Regions from separate parts of the Proteus penneri genome, predicted to be linked through region 3. Evidence: predicted binding sites of a transcription regulator. Region 3 holds the regulator's gene; each other region holds the start of a gene.
What was found. Region 3 encodes CRP, which controls carbon source genes, mostly activating them, when cyclic AMP is high. Its sites were predicted from a motif close to ATGTGANNNNNNTCACAT; they were not measured.

Region 1 (7,162 bases), 820 kb from region 3:
TTGAACCACTATCATCTGTCATCGTGAAATTATTGATCTTTTTTTCATAGAGTGTTTGGTGATAGCTTTTCTTGCCTTCTTTATTTGTGGATACGTTATATTCATAATAGATGTAGCCATAACACTCTTTTTTACCTAAGCGACTTATTAGTTTTTCACCTGCAGTTATTTTGCCTTCAATTTCAACAAGTCCAATGGCTAAAGAGCGGATTTTTGATGTTGCTAGAATTTTTTGAAAGCGTAAAAAACGTTTTTCAGGTGTTCTTTTGACGATTTGGTAAACAAACATTAAAACGAAACTTAAAAAGAACAATCTTTGGTCAATAAACAAACTGAAGCTTAAACTTAATAATAAGAGGCTAATAAATACGGTGTTGATAAGTGCCGAAAATTTAGAGGATCCTTCATTTTGTAATTGGTGGTAATTTTTTATCGCTTTTTCACCAATATTAGCAATATGGTTTGAAATACCGTATGCAAATAATAAAATAACAGCGAATGCAATACAGGAGATAAGATTAACAACAGAGTTTTCACCACTAGGATAAACGTCAGTTTCTCGTGAGAAAAAAAGGTAATTCCCTGCAGCAAAGGCGATCCCTAAAAAGGGAACAATACTCAAATTGTTCTTCTTTTTTTTCGAGCGTTTACTACGTAAAAAATAGATTAATGCGCCCACAGTACAGCCGATAAAAAAATAAATTAACACTGCAATTTATCCTTAATGCGGTTATTTAACTTACTGTTACTTAAAATGAATCCCTTCAAATTTCATCTCTTCTTTTGGTATTTCTAGTAATTGCATACGTTCAAAGCGAAAAAGGCCGGCGATTAAGCTATCAGGAAACATCTCTATTGCGGTGTTGTAGTGAGTTGTTGCATCATTAAATCCTTCACGACGTTGAGCAATTTTATTTTCTACATCGCTAACACCTGTTTGAAGTAGTGCTAATTGTTCACCTGAAATTAATGTTGGATAATTTTCAGCAAGGGCAATCATACCCCGTAAAGCGGTATTCATTTCGTTTGATGCGCTGATTTTTTCATTAATATTTTGTGCTTTAAAATAGCGTTGTCTTGCGTCACTTAATGCAATAAATACACTTTTTTCGTGTTCCATTGCTTTTTCAGCTATCGTCATCAATTGAGGAATTTGGTCAGCTCTTTGTTTTAAAATAACGTCAATATTCGCAAATTGATTGCTTACTTGATTGCGCGCCGCAATAAGTCGATTGTAAGTTGAAATTCCCCAACCGATAAATAGAACGATAAGAACAAGTAAAATAATAGCCATTATTGTCATTGTGATCCCTTCCTTTAAATATTTAATAAATTAAATAATGATAGTTAAATTAAAAAGTGATTATGATTTTTTAATAAAATTGTGAGAATAAGTTAAAGAAAGATGGAAAAATATACAATCAGAAAGGGCGCAAAGATCCTACCCTTTTAAAAAAAGGTAGGATACTCGTTACACTTCAAGCTGAACTTTGAATTATTTAGCTTGTTTTTGTAAGAACTTAACGCCTAAATCAGGGAAGTCTGTAAAGACACCTTCAGCACCGGCTTGGTTATAAATAATGTCATATAGTTGATCACCATCTTTTGCATATTTAGGCAGTTTATCAATACGAACAGTAAATGGATGAATGGTGAGTTTGTTGGCGTGAGCATCAGCCGCCATACCGGTTAATGTGATTTTTTCTGGCGTCGAGTTCTCTTCGACTAACATGTGGTAATCAGGACCAATTCCATCAGCATAAGTGGCAATCTCTTTCATTGCACCTGGCTTAAACATCCACTCATAGCTGTAGTTTGTCCATGTACCGTCAGGCTGTTTCTCATAGGTCTCATTCCAGTCGGTATAAGCAATTAACTGAACGAGTTTTAAGTCCATGCCCATTTTTGGCATCAATTCTGTTTTGATGCGTTTTAGGTCGTTAGCATCGAATGATTGTAGATAAACATTGTCGGTTTTTTTCGTATAACCGTACTGTTTAAGCACTTCCAGTACTTTGGTGGTAATGTCTTTGCCTTCTTGTTCATGGAACCAAGGTGCTTTAATTTCAGGGTAAATACCAATATCTTGGCCTGTTGATTTGTTTAGGCCTTGGATAAATTCAATTTCCTCTTGGAAAGTATGTACACGAAAATCCGATTTACCCATAGGGAAGCGGTTTGGGTAACTTTGGACTTTTTTACCGTCAACAATGTCAAAACCTTCAGTAAATTTCAGTCCTTTAATTTCCTCAAGCGTAAAGTCGATAGCGTAGTAACGGCCATCTTTTCTTGCTCTATCAGGATAACGATCAGCCACATCTGTTACACGATCAAGATAGTGGTCATGTAAAACAACTAATTCGTTGTCTTTGGTCATCACTAAGTCTTGCTCAAGATAATCTGCGCCTTGGGCATAAGCTAATGCTTTGGCAGGAAGCGTATGTTCAGGCAAATAACCACTTGCACCACGGTGGGCGATAACGACCTTATCACTCGCCGCTTGTGCGATTGCACTTAAAGATAGAGTTAAAAGAACGCCTGCAACTAACGGTTTTATTCTAAAAGATGTACTCATAAAGCTGCTCCATTTTAATTCTACGTACAATAAAGTTATGTACAGTTGGCAATAAAAAAGCCACATCAAAACAGTTGATGTGGCTTGGTTTTTAGAGATGAGATTTAACTAATTTCATAAATAATCAGTTAACGATTATTCGTACTTCTGAAGCATTTCACGTTTGTGTTTGGTTTCAGTAACCATCACGATAAGTAATAACACAACAGACAGTGCACTACCGCCGATCATGACCATAAAGCCACCATCCCAGCCGAAGTAGTCAACGGTGTAACCCACGATAGCACTTGCCGCAACAGAACCACCTAAGTAACCGAATAGACCGGTAAAGCCTGCTGCTGTACCTGCTGCTTTTTTCGGTGCAAGCTCAAGAGCATGCAGACCAATCAACATAACAGGGCCGTAGATTAAGAAACCGATGATTAACATACACGCCATATCAACATTCGGGTTACCCGCTGGGTTCATCCAGAATACGATAGTTGCGATAGTAACTAAGGTCATGAAGAACACACCTGTTGCACCACGGTTACCTCGGAACACTTTATCCGACATCCAACCACACAGTAGTGTGCCCGGAATACCAGCGTATTCGTATAAGAAGTAAGCCCATGATGATTTATCCATTGCGAAGTCTTTTACTTCACGCAGATAAGTTGGTGACCAGTCCAGCACGCCGTAACGCAGTAAGTAAACGAACACGTTTGCAATTGCAATCATCCACAGAAGTTTGTTAGGGAACACATACTTCATAAAGATTTCTTTTGCAGTCAGTTCTTGTTCGTCAGTTTCTTTATAATCAGGTGGATAGTCGTTTTTGTATTCTTCAATTGGTGGAAGACCACAAGATTGTGGGGTATCACGCATTAATGCAAACGCAATCATAGCCACTAAGATTGCTGCAAATGCTGGCATATATAACGCTGCTTTCCAGTCGTTAAACCACGCCATACCTAATAAGAACAGTAATGGAGGTAAGCCACCACCGACGTTATGCGCACAGTTCCAAATCGAAACGATACCGCCACGTTCTTTCTGTGACCACCAGTGCACCATAGTACGTCCACAAGGAGGCCAACCCATACCTTGGAACCAACCGCAAAGGAACAACAGAACGAACATGATCATAATGCTCGAAGTTGCCCATGGCACAAAGCCCATAATTAGCATCACTGCGGATGCTAAAATAAGACCTGCAGGTAAGAAATAACGCGGGTTAGCTCGGTCAGAGAATGAGCCCATGATAAACTTAGAGAAACCGTAAGCAATCGAGATCCCTGATAAAGCAAAACCTAGGTCACCTTTAGAGAAACCTTCTTCTACAAGATAAGGCATTGCTAACGCAAAGTTTTTTCTTACTAAATAATAAGCAGCGTAACCAAAGAAAATCCCCATAAAGATCTGCCAACGCAGACGACGATAGACGGGATCTATCTGCTCTTTTGGCAAACGCGCTTTATGTGGCGCAGGTCTAAATAGACTTAACATATTAGCCTCCGATGGCTTTTATTTTAATATGTTGATATTAAATAATGACAAAACGAACAACGAAGTTATCAAAAAATTTTCTTTAACGAACTTAATAGTAAACTTATACAATCAAATTTACTGTGAGGTATTACTCAGTTGTCGAATAATTTTTCAAGATGTGCAATTTTGAGTGATATGTTAACTTTATCAAATACTTTTTGTTAAATAATTTGTGATTGGTATCACATATGTGGTTTTAATTTTTCACTCGTGAGCGTTTCTCTTTCGTTTTTGCTCATTATCAAACATTAACCACATTTTTTGTGTATCTTATACACTATAATTAACGCTAAAGAATAAATAAGCGTTTGCTGAATGTAATGTGAGAGGGCATCTCTATGATGAGCGGTTCACCAGTGACAGAAACTGATGTCATTATTATTGGCGGGGGAGCAACCGGTGCGGGCATGGCAAGAGACTGTGCACGCCGTGGATTACGTTGCGTCCTGCTAGAAAGACATGATATTGCAACCGGTGCAACCGGTCGAAATCATGGATTGTTACACAGTGGTGCGCGTTATGCAGTAACAGACCCAGAGTCAGCGCGTGAGTGTATTGAAGAAAACATGATTTTAAAACGGGTCGCTCGTCACTGTGTTGAAAAAACGGATGGCCTTTTTATTACCCTTCCTGACGATTCTTTAGAGTTTCAACAGACCTTTATTCAATCTTGCCAAGCGGCAGGTATTGATGCTCAAGCGATTTCACCCGAAGAAGCTATTCGCTTAGAGCCCTCTGTTAACCCGAATTTAATCGGTGCAGTTAAAGTACCAGATGGTACTGTCGATCCTTTCCGTTTAACCGCTGCAAATATGTTAGATGCCCGTGAACATGGTGCACAAGTCCTGACTTATCATGAAGTTGTTGGGCTTATTCGTGAAGGTGACCGTGTTAAAGGTGTCAAAGTTTACGATCATCAAGCGAAAAAACTGTATGAAATTCGCGCACAAATTGTGGCGAATGCGGGGGGGATTTGGGGACAAAAAATTGCTGAATACGGTGAATTAAAAGTTCGAATGTTCCCAGCAAAAGGGGCATTACTGATTTTGGGTCATCGCATTAACAATATGGTGATCAACCGTTGTCGTAAACCTGCAGATGCCGATATTTTAGTGCCTGGCGATACAATTTCATTAATTGGTACAACTTCAACACGTGTACCTTACGATGAAATCGACAATATGTATGTCACTCCTGAAGAAGTCGATATTCTTATTCGTGAAGGGTCAATGTTAGCGCCAAAACTGGCTCAAACTCGAATTCTACGTGCTTATGCTGGTGTACGTCCTTTAGTGGCAAGTGATGATGATCCATCCGGCCGTAATGTGAGCCGTGGTATTGTGTTACTCGATCATGCTCAACGTGATGGATTAGAAGGCTTTATTACCATTACTGGCGGTAAATTAATGACTTACCGTTTAATGGCCGAATGGGCAACAGATAAAATCTGTGAGAAATTAAATGTCTCTGCTAAATGTACCACTGCAGAAGAGGCATTACCTGGCTCCCGTCAATCCGCAGAGCAAGCATTACGTAGTGTTGTTTCATTACCTGCACCAATCCGTGGTTCTGCGGTTTATCGCCACGGTGATTTAGCCAATAAATTATTGAGTAATGAGCGTAGTGATAAGAGCTTAGTCTGTGAATGTGAAGCTGTTACCGCAGGAGAAGTTCGTTATGCTGTTAACTCTTTAACTGTCAATAACTTACTTGATTTACGTCGCCGTACTCGCGTGGGCATGGGAACATGCCAAGGTGAGCTTTGTGCTTGCCGTGCTGCAGGTTTATTAAACCGTTTACAAGTCACGACTCCTCACGAGTCAGAGCAACAGCTTGCCCATTTCTTAAATGAGCGTTGGAAAGGTATTCGACCAATTGCTTGGGGTAATGCGTTACGTGAGAGTGAATTCACCAGTTGGGTTTACCAAGGTTTATGTGGTTTAGATGCTGATATGATTGAAAAAGCAACTTCAGCGGAGGCAGATAATGAAATTTGACGTCATCATTATAGGTAGCGGACTTGCAGGTTTAACCGCAGGTATTCGTCTTGCTGAAGCAGGTAAGTCTTGCGCAATTATTAGTAATGGTCAAAGCGCACTACATTTTTCATCAGGTTCGCTAGATCTATTAACTCATCTTCCTGATGGTTCATTAGTGACCCAACCTAAAAAAGCGTTGGCAGCATTGTCTGAGCTTGCTCCGAAACATCCTTATAGCCGCATGGGTGAATCGCAAGTTTCAACCTTAATTGAACAGGCTCAAGCATTATTATCAACGACTAAAGATCTTGAATATCAAGGTAATGGTGATGAAAACCATTATCGTATTACACCAGTTGGGCGCTCACGTATGAGTTGGATGAGTCCAAAACGTGTACCAACTCATGGAATTGACCAAGCGTTGCCATGGAAAAAGTTAGCTGTTGTTGGAATTGAAGGCTTTTTAGATTTTCAGCCACAATTTGCAAGCAATACGTTGAATGAGCAAGATGTTGAAGCGATTCCTTATCATATCCACTTACCGTTATTAGATAGATTGCGTGATAATCCAAGTGAATTTAGAGCAGTCAATATTGCGCGCTATTTAGATAAGCCTGAAAACACTAAAGCGTTAGCAGAAGAGCTGAAAAAGCATATCGATAATAGTGTTGAAGCGATTATTTTACCCGCATGTATTGGTTTGGATGCTGAAGAGCCGGTGACGTTACTTGAACAACTGGTAGGTAAACCTATCTGTTTATTACCGACATTGCCACCATCACTATTAGGCATTCGTTTACATCAAGCATTAAAACTGCGCTTCCAAAAAGCAGGCGGTTTAATTATGCCGGGCGATCGTGCGGAACAAGTTGATTTAATTGGTAATAAAGTTACAGGTGTTCATACTCGAAACCATACTGATATTCCTATTCGTAGTGAACATGTTGTATTGGCAACGGGCAGTTTCTTCAATAATGGATTAATTGCGGAATTTGATCGTGTCTATGAACCTTTGATGGAACTTGATTTGCTAGAGACATTACCACGCAATGAGTGGACACAAGTGAATGTCTTTGCA
Region 2 (7,162 bases), 1.5 Mb from region 3:
ACATATATTAAATAAGGCATTAGAACGTGGCTTAAACTCACCTAAAGCTTCTTCTTGTGGCCGTTTTTTTGATGCAGTTTCGGCATCATTAGGATTAGCTCCTAAAGAAATAAGCTGGGAAGGTGAAGCAGCCTGTTATCTACAAACTGCTGCATTAGCATGTCATAAAGAAAAACAGTCAGAAATAATTGAGCGATATGGGCATTTGATGCCTGTAAAAAATAGTGTGCTTGATTTGGGCGTTTTTTGGTCGCAATGGGAAAGTATAAAGCTTAATGTTAGTGAAAAGGCATGGCTATTTCATTATTTATTAGCTGAAAGTTTAGGCAATATCGCATTGCAATATGCCGATGAACATCAGATTGATACTGTTGTACTTACGGGTGGTGTGTTAAATAACACATTACTCAAACATATGTTTAAGAAAAAATTAAACAATAAAAAAGTACTAACCCCTATGATGTTACCCGTTGGAGACGGTGGTATTGCATTAGGGCAAGCACTGATTGCTACACATCTAGTGCAAAACTAAAATAATTATAGGTAAAATAATATCGGTTTTAGTTAATTGTGACTGAAATTGGTTTTTGGTTGCTACTTTATTAATGACAATATGGAAAATCATCGTGAGTAATAAGAAGATTATCATTTCTTTAGCCGTTATTGCAGGACTTAGCGCACCAGCAGCATTTGCTGGAGAATGGTCAATTGGTGGCTCGGTCTTAGCGCAAGTCACGCCTTATAAAGGGGCTAAATCAAAAGATTATTTATTACCCGTGCCACAAGTTAACTACCAATCAGAAAATTTCTATTTTGCGACATTAGCCGCAGGGTATTACTTGTGGAACACCCCTAAAGATCAACTTTCTGTTGATTTACACTATTACCCTCAAGCTTATAAACCAAGCGATAGTGACGACGAGCAAATGAAAAAATTGAATCGTCGTCGTGACACAATGATGGGTGGCTTTACTTATAAACATCATGAATCATGGGGTAGCTTAAGAGCAATTGTATCGGGTGATATGCTAGGTAAAAGTAACGGTATTATTGCTGACGCTGCTTATTTATATCCTTTCAAATTTGGTAACTGGTCTTTACAACCAGGTGCAGGTGTTGTCTGGGAAAACAAAAAGCAAAACCGTTATGCTTATGGAATTAGCCACGCAGAATCACAACGCAGTGGTTTAGCAGAATATACGCCAAATGATAGTTGGAGACCTTATTTTGAAATCTCTGCTAACTATAAATTTGCAGAAAAATGGAATTTCTTTGCGATGGGACGTATTGACCATTTACCAAGTGAAGTGAAAGACAGTCCTATGGTGAATAAATCTGTGACTGCAATTATGTGGACTGGTGTGACTTACACATTCTAACTCACTAAAATTTAGTAAGATTTGCAATGATAAAAAAGCTTCGATTAAACTCGAAGCTTTTTTATTGTGTAATATACCAGTAATAATTTATTTTTCGGCTATATCTTTACGAACACGAACTACTAGAGATAAACGACCAGGATGAACGTTATCTGGTTTTAATGGTTGGTGAATACGAGCAGTTTCTACACAAGCCATTTTACGATAGCCACCTGCACTCATATCTTTCATTGAACTTGCAAGCTCTGCGCCGGGGTTCCAACAAACCACATCACTATGATGATAATGATGAACTTCAATTGTGCGATCCCAACCATCATCATGTATAAGGTTAAAATCCTCAGGCTCGGTATAAAGCCTGTCAGTGCGCCCATTAAAGCGCAATGAGGTTTCATCAGTGTAAACCTCTTTATCTGCCACTGTGTCAATGTAGTGGCTTCCTAGGCCGGTTACAGATACATTATCAATGTCACTCACATTAAAATAAGAGTGAAGGGCAGCTGTCGCTTCATAATCACCATAAGATTCTAATTCAACCTCACAGGTTGCTCCTAATTTAAAACGAGCAATAACAGTAAAGGGATGAGGCCAATATTTTTGTGTCTGCTGGCTCTCTTTTAATGTCATAGTGATGAGAACACCATCATCTTGTTCTGTATGGGCACTAAATTCCCAAGGAATAATTCGCGCAAATCCATGACTTGGTGTACCTGCTGAAGCAAACCAAGGCCAGCAAATAGGAATACCGCCACGAATGGCAACGCCAGGAGTGAAGAGAGAAGCTTCGCTTACCCAAAACACAGGATGTTCTTGTGCGGGTTGCCAAGCAATTAAATGCGCGCCTTGAAGACTGATAGCTGCGCGTACTTTAGGGTGTGAAATAACAAGGATAGAAAGCTCGCCTAATTGCCGACGACTTAAGTAAGGTGATATTTGTTCAATAATCGGCAAAGAAAAAATTTTCTCATTCATTATCTTATGACCTTATGTCACTGACTATTTCAATACAATAAACTGACTGGCTAGAAAATAAAAGAGCCACCGAAAGGTGGCTCTAAAAGAAATCGTGACTTTCTAAACTCTAATTATTTAGAGATGTGAGAAATCAGATCCAGAACTTTGTTTGAATAACCAACTTCGTTATCGTACCAAGCAACTAATTTAACAAAGTTATCGTTCAGAGCGATACCTGCTTTAGCATCAAATACTGAAGTCAGAACTTCACCATTGAAGTCTGTTGAAACAACTGCATCTTCAGTGTAACCCAGAACGCCTTTTAGTTCGCCTTCAGCTGCTGCTTTGATAGCGTCACAGATTTGAGCGTAAGTTGCTGGTTTTTCCAGACGTGCAGTCAGGTCAACAACAGAAACGTTAGGAGTAGGAACACGGAAAGACATACCAGTCAATTTGCCGTTCAGCTCAGGAATAACTTTACCTACAGCTTTAGCTGCACCAGTTGATGATGGGATGATGTTTTGAGAAGCACCACGACCACCACGCCAGTCTTTTGAAGATGGGCCATCAACAGTACGTTGAGTTGCAGTTGTTGCGTGAACAGTAGTCATCAGACCTTCAACGATACCGAAGTTGTCGTTGATAACTTTAGCTAAAGGCGCTAAGCAGTTAGTAGTACAAGATGCGTTAGAAACGATGTCTTGGCCTGCGTATGATTTATGGTTTACGCCCATAACGAACATTGGAGTGCTGTCTTTTGATGGACCAGTCAGAACAACTTTTTTCGCACCAGCTTGGATGTGTTTACGAGCAGTTTCATCAGTTAAGAACAGACCAGTTGCTTCTGCAACAACGTCAGCACCGACTTCGTTCCATTTCAGATTTGCTGGATCTTTTTCTGAAGTTACGCGGATGGTTTTACCATTAACAACGAGGTGGCCATCTTTTACTTCAACAGTACCGTTGAAACGGCCATGAGTTGAATCGTATTTCAGCATGTATGCCATGTAGTCTGCGTCTAACAGATCGTTAATACCTACGATTTCGATATCTGAACGTTCTTGAGCAGCACGGAAAACGATGCGGCCGATACGACCAAAACCATTAATACCTACTTTGATAGTCATATGTATTCCACCAGCTTTAATTTAGTGAATTAAAAAGTTGATTCTAAAGTTACCAAAACCGCGCCAATCGTCAAGCGGAATCGTGTCAATAATTGCAAAAAATCAATTAAAAAAACACTTTTCGCTTAAAGATTGGTCGTTTTAGACAAATGTTACGCTGTGTATTATCGGGATCAATGCCGATAAATGAAGTTACCTTTGCTCTGTTATGTGAAACTCATCACATTTCAAAAACTAAAGATTACTCTTAGTGATTTTAGACTATATTTTTCAGATTTGTTGTTAAATCTTTGTTATTATTCACTGTTGTTTTAAAAAGCATTTTTCTGGGCAAGAGGTCTATATGGCAGATAATGAAAAGAAAGTGAATATTTCAAGTAATAACAATCACCTTGATTTATCAACACTCAACGAAATGCAACGTTATGTGACGCAACAACAAGGTACAGAGCCCCCATTTAGTGGTAAATTATTACACAATCGCGAAACAGGAATTTATCACTGTTTATGTTGTTCTGCTCCCTTGTTTTATTCAGATACCAAATTTGATGCAGGATGTGGTTGGCCTAGCTTTTATCAACCTGTTAGTGATAGTGCAATTCGCTATATTGATGATTTTTCTCATAATATGAAAAGAACGGAGATCCGTTGCCAACAATGTGATGCACATTTAGGTCATGTTTTTAATGATGGTCCTGCCCCAACAGGGGAGCGTTATTGTGTTAATTCAGCATCTCTTTCATTTACGAATAGTGAAACAGGCGAAAAACAAGCTGGTTAATTTAGCGAGTTAACAAAATAACAACAACTGAAAAAACGATTCAGCTATTTCAAGTGATTATTTAGCTTATGGAGCAATCAATGGAAGTTAATGAACTTATTTCGATGGTAACACCCGAAATATATCAGCGTATTTCAACCGCAGTTGAACTAGGTAAATGGCCTGATGGCGTTGCATTGACAGCTGAACAAAAAGAGCATTGTATGCAGATTGTTTTATTATGGCAGGCGAAAAATAACCACACACCTGAGCATATGACAGTAGGCACTAATGGACAAATTACCATGAAGAGCAAACAAGAATTAAAAGCTCAGTTTCAATCTGAACGTTTAGCAACGTTAACGCCAATAGATGATGACTAAAAAATGTGTTAAATGAATAGAACAGAGATAAAAAGGGGATATTTATTAACCAAGTTGGTTAATAGTATCTCCTTTTTCATTTTATGAGATAAAAAATAAAGAAACTACTGAACTACTGAACTACTGATTATTACGATTAAGCCAATGAGCTGAATCAATTAATATTGCACCCTTCACTCGCATCTCTTCCAGTGCTTTTTCGCTATCGTCATTTTGAATATTTACACCGCGACAACCGTCTGTAATGACTGAGACCTGATATCCTAATAACAGCGCATCTAGCACTGTAAATTTGACACAGTAATCCGTAGCAATTCCTAAAATATAAAGATGTTTTATATTGAGCGTCTGTAAAAGTGTGTGTAAGCCGGTTTGATATTCATGGTCGTTATCAAAAAAAGCACTATAACTATCAATAAGGGGATTTTGCCCTTTATAAATAATATGATTAATTAAGGCTTGGTTTAATTCAGGGTGAAATGCAGCACCATAAGAATGTTGTACGCAATGAACTGGCCACCAAACTTGTGGTAATCCATTAAGTGTACCGATTTCTCCCACAACAGTACCTGAATTTTCAGCAAAGCTAAGATGATCGGCTGGATGCCAATCTAAACTTGCAATAATCGGGCTTTTAGTTTGCTTGAAACCATTAATAAGCTGATTGGCTGTTTGAATAACCCTCTCACTCTCGTTAACAGCTAAAGCTCCCCCTGTACAAAAATCGTTTTGTATATCAACCAGTAATAGCGCAGAGTTTTTCACTAAAGTTGCCCTTTTATTAAGCTTAGTCGTTATCGTTTAATGTCATTTCACCGCGAAGGTTTTGTTGCATTAAGCGACAAATTTCAGTGTAATTATATTGTTGGCTAAGGAGATAATGCAGTTTAGTTAATGTCGCCTCAAATGTCATATCATAACCACTAATAACACCGACTTCCGCTAATGCTTGGCCTGTTGCATAACCTTCCATATTCACTCGACCAGAAATACATTGTGTAAGATTAATAACCACAATGCCACGCTCTGTTGCTTCGCGCAGTGTAGAAAGTAAAGCAGGGTGTGATGGTGCATTACCGACACCATAAGAGCGCAATATTAAGGCTTTCACCGGTTGCATCAGAATATTTTTCACTACTACATCTGAAAGGCCTGGATAAATCGTGACAACACCGATAGGCTGGGGCGTAATATTATGTGCAATAAATTCCCCTTTCCCTTTGGGAAAAGAGTTAATTTTAAATTGTTTAATATTAATGCCCGCTTCTAACAATGGTGCGCTATTCGGTGACGCAAAGGCATTAAAGCCATCAGCATGTGCTTTTACTGTGCGGTTTCCTCGATACAACGTGTTATTGAAGAAAAGTGCTACTTCATTAATTGGATGATGTGCAGCGAGATAAAGTGCATTTAATAGGTTTGTTTGTCCATCAGACCGTAAGGCTTCTAAAGGAATTTGAGAGCCAGTAACGATAATAGGCTTGCTAAGATTCTCAAACATAAAAGAGAGTGCTGATGCGGTAAATGCCATGGTATCAGTACCATGAAGAATAACGAACCCATCATAGTTGTGATAATTTTCATTTATATCATCAGCGATAGATTGCCAATCTTCTGGGGTGATATTTGATGAATCAATTAAAGGAAGGTGCTCTTTGATTGTAAAATCGGGCATCTCTTCACGATGGAATTCTGGCATTTTAGCTAATTGGCGTTGTAAATGCCCTGATACAGGAATATAGCCATGTTCAGAATGTTGCATACCAATAGTACCGCCAGTATAAACAACGTAGATTGATTTTTTTTGCATCAGACAAAGCACTCTTATTCAGCTGTGAGAAATATCTGATTATAGGGAGTTTACAGAATAAAAAAAGGAAAGGATGCTAAAAAAATAAAATAGAGATTAATGAATATCCGCTTTAAATCATCGCGTTAAAAATATCATTGATAAGAATGAGTGAAAAATAATCGCCAGCATATTATGCCAAATAAAGTCAGAAATAAAAGAGAAAACACCCACCTTGAAAGGGTGGGTGTTGAGACTGAAAAGATTATTGAATATCCCCACAAGATAAACAATACGCATAGCGATTTAACGGGTCGTTCATATTGCGATAAAACTCTGTCTGGGTTTTAACTTCTTTTAAAACAGGTGCAGGTATATACGCTTGTAATGGATCAGGAAGGAGCGCTTTTGCATTAGACGATAAACTCATTATGATCTGCTCTGACAGGCTTAATTCAGGTTTCATCCAATCAACAACAGGCTGGTCAATTTTTGCCATTTTAGCCGCAGCATCAATAGCATCATCAAAATCACCAAACTCATCAACTAAACCCACATTCTTTGCATCTATTCCTACCCACACTCGACCTTGAGCAATACGGTCAATTTGAGCTGGCGTTTTTTTACGAGATTCTGCGACTAAATGAATAAACGTTTTATAACCACTTTCGATATTTAACTGTAAAAGTTCTGCAAACTCTTCAGGTAGTTTATTTGTGACAGATAATCCGGCTAAGGGTGAAGTTGTGACGCCATCAGTATAAACACCA
Region 3 (7,162 bases):
TTATTTTCACCGAAAATAGCAGTATGTTATTTAGCAAACAAGTGTTAATTCATTTTGATAGACGGAAAATATGTCTCAATACTTTAATCCAATGCGTTGGGCTAAAAATCCACATTTACAGACACTCTTACCGAGAATTATACGTAGGACGCCACAACTGACGCCACATTGGCAACGACTCAATCTTCCAGATAACGATTTTGTTGATTTAGCGTGGAGTGAAGATCCGACAACAGCACTCAATAAACCGCGCTTAGTCATCTTTCATGGCTTAGAAGGCGGATTTAATAGTCCTTATGCTCACGGCATGTTAACCGCAGCAAAAGAGAGAGGCTGGCTAGGCGTTGTGATGCACTTTAGAGGATGTAGTGGTGAACCCAATAGACAAAACCGTATTTATCACTCAGGTGAAACGGAAGATGCTCGCTACTTCTTAAATTGGTTGAAAAAGGAATTTGGTGAACAACCAACAGCCGCGGTTGGCTATTCTCTTGGTGGAAATATGCTTGCCTATTATCTTGCAGAAAGTGGCGAAAATGCCGTTGTAGATGCAGCCGTTATTGTCTCTGCACCATTAATGCTAGAACCTTGCTCAACAAAAATTGAACATGGCTTTTCTCGTTTTTATCAATGGTATCTGTTAAAAGAACTCAAAAATAACGCAACACGAAAACTTATTCGTTATCCAGAATCCTTACCAATCAGCTTATTAACGATAAAATCCATCAAAAAACTACGCCAGTTTGACGATCTTATTACATCTAAAATTCACGGATTTAAAGATGCGTTAGATTATTATCGCCAATGCAGTGCATTACCTTTATTAAATAAAATAAAGAAAACTACACTTATCATTCATGCTAAAGATGATCCATTTATGTCTGCGGATGTTATTCCTGATGTCAGAACACTCCCCAACAACATTGAATATCAACTTACAGAATTTGGTGGGCATGTGGGATTTGTTGGTGGAAAACTCTCAAAACCTGTGATGTGGCTTGAAAGCCGAATACCTGACTGGTTATCCGCTTATTTGGAGAAAACCCAATGATAATTCCTTGGAATGAGCTTTCCGCAGAGACACTTGATAATCTTATTGAAAGTTTTGTTTTACGAGAAGGCACTGATTATGGTATCCAAGAGAAAACGCTTGAACAAAAAGTCGCCGACGTAAAAAAACAACTTAAATCGGGTGAGGTCGTGTTGGTTTGGTCTGAACTTCATGAGAGCGTTAATATTATGCCAGCATCGCAGTTTCGCTCTGGTTAGTTATTCAAAGCAAACAATGCATCGCCATCAATAAGGGCCAACCTTATTTAGCAAAAGGATAACCTATGTCAATCAAGCATCCTATCATCGCAGTGACTGGCTCGAGTGGTGCAGGAACTACCACAACAAGCCAAGCTTTTCGTAAAATATTCCAACAACTCAATGCAAATGCCGCATTAATTGATGGAGATAGTTTCCATCGCTATACCCGTCCCGAAATGGATATGGCGATAAGGAAAGCGAGAGAACAAGGTAGACATATCAGTTATTTTGGCCCTGAAGCAAATGATTTTAGCCTACTGAGCAAGACATTAAGTCAATATAGTGATACAGGACAAGGTCAATCCCGCAAATATCTACACTCTTATGATGAAGCAACACCTTACAATCAATTACCAGGAACATTTACCCCTTGGGAACCCTTAGCCAATAATACTGATGTTCTCTTTTATGAAGGATTACATGGTGGCGTTGTTACTAACGAACATAATGTAGCTCAACATGTTGATTTATTAGTCGGAGTTGTTCCTATCGTAAACCTAGAGTGGATACAAAAGCTTATTAGAGACACCACTGAAAGGGGACACTCGCAAGAAGCGGTAAGAGATTCGGTTGTACGCTCAATGGATGATTATATTAGCTACATTATTCCTCAATTCTCGCGCACTCACATTAATTTCCAACGAGTCCCAACTGTTGATACTTCAAACCCTTTTTCTGCCAAAGCAATTCCCACTCTTGATGAAAGCTTTATTGTTATTCGTTTTCGAGGCTTAACCGATATTGATTTTCCCTATTTACTTGCGATGCTGCATGGCTCATTTATGTCGACAATAAACACAATTGTTGTACCGGGAGGGAAATTAGGATTAGCGATGGAATTAATTATGGCGCCATTAGTCAAAAAATTATTAAATGGCGAAAAGATAAGTTAACCAAAATAAAAATTATCTCTATAAAAATAATATCCCATTAATTAAGGGATATTATTTTTCAAATTAAACTTTATTTTAAAATATCAAATTTAGTCAGCGTTTTTTATTTCAAATGAATGCGTAATATTGGCTGCTTTTCCTAACATTAAAGAAACAGAACAATATTTTTCTGCAGATAATTGAACAGCTCGTTCTACGATTTTATCCGTTAATTCCTTACCTGAAACAATAAAATGTAAATTGATATCAGTAAATAAACGAGGAGCTTCTTCGCGTCGTTCTGATGTTAATTTTACTTCACAATCAGTCACTTGGTGACGACCTTTTCGTAAAATGCTTACAACATCAATAGCGCTACACCCACCCGCAGCAATTAATACCATTTCCATTGGGCTTGGGGCTTTATCTCCTGAATTCCCATCCATCATAATTTGATGGCCAGATGAAGATTCGCCGACAAAAGATAAATCTTCAACCCACTTAACTCTCGCTTCCATTTATTTTCCCCCTAAAGATGACAGAAACTAAAAGAGTACATTCTCATAATTCAACTAGCAATTAGCAAATAGGTTTATTATGCTGACTGCGTAAAACGAGACTTAATGCACTAATTGTGTTAAAAACAATATCTGCTTGATGATAGTGGTTAAGATCAATGCATTATTTTCTCATTTATTATAATCTACTCCATATTAACTTACCGTGTTCTCAGGAAGTTAATAGGTCAAGATAGGATTTTTAAGCACGCTGTCTCAAAAGGGAGCCTATCCGTTTTGAAAGGCTGCATTTAACGTACAGAGGATAACGCGAATGGTTCTCGGCAAGCCGCAAACAGACCCGACTCTTGAATGGTTTTTGTCACACTGCCATATTCACAAATATCCATCCAAGAGCACGCTGATCCACCAAGGTGAGAAAGCGGAAACACTTTATTATATTGTTAAAGGTTCCGTGGCTGTTCTTATTAAAGATGAAGAAGGAAAAGAAATGATCCTCTCCTACCTAAATCAGGGGGATTTCATCGGTGAACTTGGATTATTTGAAGAAGATCAAGAACGTAGTGCATGGGTTAGAGCAAAAACAGCCTGTGAAGTAGCAGAAATTTCCTATAAAAAATTCCGCCAATTAATTCAGGTTAACCCTGATATTCTGATGCGCCTTTCTGCTCAAATGGCGAACAGATTACAAACGACATCAGAAAAAGTAGGCAACCTTGCTTTCTTAGATGTAACAGGTCGTATTGCACAAACCTTATTAAACTTAGCAAAACAACCCGATGCAATGACGCATCCTGATGGCATGCAAATTAAAATTACACGTCAGGAAATCGGTCAAATCGTTGGTTGTTCACGCGAAACTGTAGGCCGTATTCTGAAAATGTTAGAAGATCAAAATCTGATCTCTGCACACGGTAAAACTATCGTCGTTTACGGGACTCGCTAAGTTTCCCAGCCCGAACAAACAATAGCCCGATACAAAGGGCTATTGATAACAAATCTGTATAAACCCCATTCTTGCGATGGGGTTTATAATAATGCCTACCCTTTTACAAACTCCGCAATAGCCGCTTTTAATGCCGCCATTCCTTCTTGTAGCTCTTCTTGAGTAATAATTAATGATGGTGTAAAACGCATCACATTCGCTCCTGCGTTTAACATCATTAAACCATGTTTGGCAGCAAGGCCGAGTAACTCTTTGGCTTTACCTTCATATTGTGGTGCCAATTGCGCACCAATCAGTAAACCTTGCCCACGGATTTGCGAAAAGACATTGTACGTTTGATTGATTACCGCCAGCTCATCTACAATCCATTGATAGCGCTTTTCAACCCCCTCAAGTACTTCAGGTGTATTAATCAAATCAAATGCGACATTGCCCACTGCACAAGCTAATGGATTACCACCATAAGTTGTGCCATGAGTCCCTACGCCCATTACAGAAGCTATTTCATCTGTTGTTAACATCGCACTGAGTGGAAAACCACTTCCTAGCGCTTTTGCAGTGGTAATAATATCAGGTGTCACATCATAGTTCATATAGGCGAAGAGCTTACCTGTACGGCCCATACCTGTCTGTACTTCATCAAGAACAAGCAGAGCTTGGTGCTTATCACACAATGCACGTAACCCTCTCATAAACTCAGATGTTGCAGCTGTTACGCCACCTTCACCTTGAACTGGCTCTAAAACAATGGCGCAAGTGTGATCATCTATTACTGCTTTAACAGCATCTAAATCATTAAAAGGAACATGTACGATATCGGCAGGTTTTGGGCCAAATCCATCGGCATATTTAGGTTGTCCACCAACAGATACTGTAAACAACGTTCTACCATGAAATGCATGGTGAAAAGCAATAATTTTAGTTTTATAAGGACTATGGCGAGTGATGGCATAATGGCGAGCCAATTTAAATGCTGCTTCATTCGCTTCTGCGCCTGAATTGGCAAAAAAGACACGTTCTGCAAATGTGTTATCTATTAATTTTTGAGCTAAACATAATGCAGGTTCATTAGTAAAAATATTACTAACATGCCAAAGTTTTTCACTTTGTTCTTTCAAGGCTTGGTTTAGAGCCGGATGAGCATGCCCCAATGCTAAAACAGCAATACCACCAGCAAAATCAATATACGATTTTCCTTGCTGATCCCAAACACGACTCCCCACCCCTTTTACAGGAATAAATTCTGCGGGTGAATAAATTGGCAACATTACTTGATCGTAAGTTGCCCTGTTAATGCTTTGCGTTGTCATTACCCCACCTGATCGTTATTCATGTTCAATATGAAAATATAATCACTAAATATGAATAAAAAATCAAATGTGGTTTTGTATAAAAAGACGTTATTTCGCTATTTAAATGCTATCCATTTAATATTTAAGGAAATTATTTAACAGCTCATGTCCTTGTTCACTTAAAATACTTTCAGGGTGAAATTGAACTCCTTCAATTGGCAGAGTACGATGACGAATTCCCATAATTTCATCAACATTTCCATCATGCTGGCTCCATGCCGTCACTTCAAAAGGTACAGGCAATGTTGTCGCATCAATCACTAAAGAGTGGTAACGCGTCACACTTAAAGGTCGATTAAGTCCTTTAAAAACACCTTGTTGATTATGATGTATTAATGAATTTTTACCATGCATCACTTCTCGCGCTCTGACAACCGACGCACCAAAAGCTTGCCCTATTGCTTGATGTCCAAGACAAACGCCAAGAATAGGAATTTCACCGGCAAACCGCTGTATAGCCTCAAGAGAGATCCCAGCTTCATCAGGAGTACAAGGTCCTGGCGAGATCACTAGATGTGCTGGCATCATCTTTTCTATCTCTTTAAGTCCGATCTCATCGTTACGCTTAACAACAACCTCAGCACCCAATTCACAGAAATACTGATAGAGGTTGTAAGTAAACGAGTCGTAATTATCAATAAGTAACAGCATATTAGCCTATCCGACTGATTTTCTTATCATTATCTATTTTATTACTATTTTAAAGCGAGTGTAGATTTGCCAAAATAGCTCGTTGTTTAACCGACTTGGGTACAACAAAGCCGATTATCATAGCACAGGTATAAAATATGAATAGTAAGCAAGAAAACCTGCTGGTTTATTGCGCAATAACAAGAATGACGGTAATTGATGATGAATAGAGTGATTAATAGTGTAATGAATACTTATTGCAGGAGATCACACGAAAAAAAGAAGGATAAAAATATTTTTTTCGTACTAAAAACCCCGGAATGAAAACATTCATTCCGGTTTATATGCTTTCTATCTTATTAGAATAAGTAAATATCCTATCCTAATAATGCGTTTATTGTTTTACAACTTCCGCAGATAAAATAGTGACCGTTTTTACTGGCACATTTTGGTAAGGTCCAATATTCCGAGTAGGCGTTTGTGAAATTTTATCAACGACATCCATTCCTTTCACAACTTTACCAAAGACAGCATAGCCAAAATCACGTTGGCCATGATCTAAAAATGCATTATCAGCCACATTAATAAAGAACTGGCTGGTTGCACTGTCTTTATCTGACGTGCGCGCCATGGCAATAGAGCCTTTTACATTACGTAATCCATTGTCGGCTTCATTTTTAATTGGTGCTCTGGTTTGTTTTTGCTGTAAATCAGCAGTAAAACCACCACCTTGAACCATAAAACCAGGAATAACACGATGAAAAGTGGTGCCGTTATAGTATCCATCTTCGACATACTGAATAAAATTTTTCGTTGTTATTGGGGCTTTTTTATTATCCAGTGATATTTCAATATTGCCTTCAGAGGTGACTAATTTAACGAAGGTTTCTCCCGTTGCCATTGCAAAAGTCGCTGTTGTTAAAGTGCAAGCGGTAACGAAGGTGACAAGAAAACGTTTTAACATGCAGGGATCCTTTACTTTAATAGTCTACAACTTACTTAATATGCAGCGATTCTAATTCGCTGAGGTAAATAGTGCCAATCATTTACCTTTATTTACGCTCAATAAGTCTAATTACGCTATAGCGGAGTAAATTTTAATTTTTAATCGCTGTTATAAGTCATTAAATTGCGCCAAAATAGAGCAAATAGATATTTTAGATATTCATTTTCATGCAAAATTGAAATGAGTATGCATGAAAAGCCGCATTATTTCAGAGAGGTTTATACCATAATGACCCAATTTAATTACCAAAAAGCACATTTCATCATCAGTGCACCTGATATCCGCCATTTACCACCAGATTCAGGAATTGAAATTGCCTTTGCGGGTCGCTCTAATGCCGGTAAATCCAGTGCTTTAAATGCGTTAACCCAACAAAACGGATTAGCCAGAACCAGTAAAACGCCAGGCCGTACGCAATTAATCAACCTTTTTCAAATTGAAGAAGGTTTACGCTTAGTTGATTTACCTGGCTATGGTTACGCCCAAGTTCCTGAAGAAATGAAGCGTAAATGGCAACGCTCTTTAGG

Region 1: the regulator CRP is predicted to act here: its motif matches at 4,276-4,293, upstream of glpT (glycerol-3-phosphate transporter).
Region 2: the regulator CRP is predicted to act here: its motif matches at 3,669-3,686, upstream of msrB (peptide-methionine (R)-S-oxide reductase MsrB).

What each region holds. Positions count from the first base shown of each region.
Region 1 covers NZ_CP059690.1:34,206-41,367, forward strand. Annotated here, with positions in the region: gene H1225_RS00155 (hypothetical protein) at 1-709, opposite strand, end outside; gene H1225_RS00160 (LemA family protein) at 746-1,303, opposite strand; gene glpQ (glycerophosphodiester phosphodiesterase) at 1,496-2,575, opposite strand; gene glpT (glycerol-3-phosphate transporter) at 2,711-4,063, opposite strand; gene glpA (anaerobic glycerol-3-phosphate dehydrogenase subunit A) at 4,444-6,102, shown strand; gene glpB (glycerol-3-phosphate dehydrogenase subunit GlpB) at 6,092-7,162, shown strand, end outside.
Region 2 covers NZ_CP059690.1:1,695,608-1,702,769, reverse strand. Annotated here, with positions in the region: gene hypF (carbamoyltransferase HypF) at 1-532, shown strand, start outside; gene H1225_RS07755 (MipA/OmpV family protein) at 627-1,379, shown strand; gene H1225_RS07750 (D-hexose-6-phosphate mutarotase) at 1,467-2,351, opposite strand; gene gapA (glyceraldehyde-3-phosphate dehydrogenase) at 2,465-3,460, opposite strand; gene msrB (peptide-methionine (R)-S-oxide reductase MsrB) at 3,804-4,241, shown strand; gene H1225_RS07735 (YeaC family protein) at 4,322-4,603, shown strand; gene pncA (bifunctional nicotinamidase/pyrazinamidase) at 4,724-5,368, opposite strand; gene ansA (asparaginase) at 5,391-6,413, opposite strand; gene sppA (signal peptide peptidase SppA) at 6,658-7,162, opposite strand, start outside.
Region 3 covers NZ_CP059690.1:3,192,995-3,200,156, forward strand. Annotated here, with positions in the region: gene H1225_RS14360 (hydrolase) at 71-1,051, shown strand; gene H1225_RS14365 (YheU family protein) at 1,048-1,269, shown strand; gene H1225_RS14370 (phosphoribulokinase) at 1,335-2,204, shown strand; gene H1225_RS14375 (OsmC family protein) at 2,294-2,701, opposite strand; gene crp (cAMP-activated global transcriptional regulator CRP) at 3,015-3,647, shown strand; gene argD (bifunctional acetylornithine/succinyldiaminopimelate transaminase) at 3,743-4,957, opposite strand; gene H1225_RS14390 (aminodeoxychorismate synthase component II) at 5,075-5,650, opposite strand; gene ppiA (peptidylprolyl isomerase A) at 6,024-6,593, opposite strand; gene yihA (ribosome biogenesis GTP-binding protein YihA/YsxC) at 6,864-7,162, shown strand, end outside.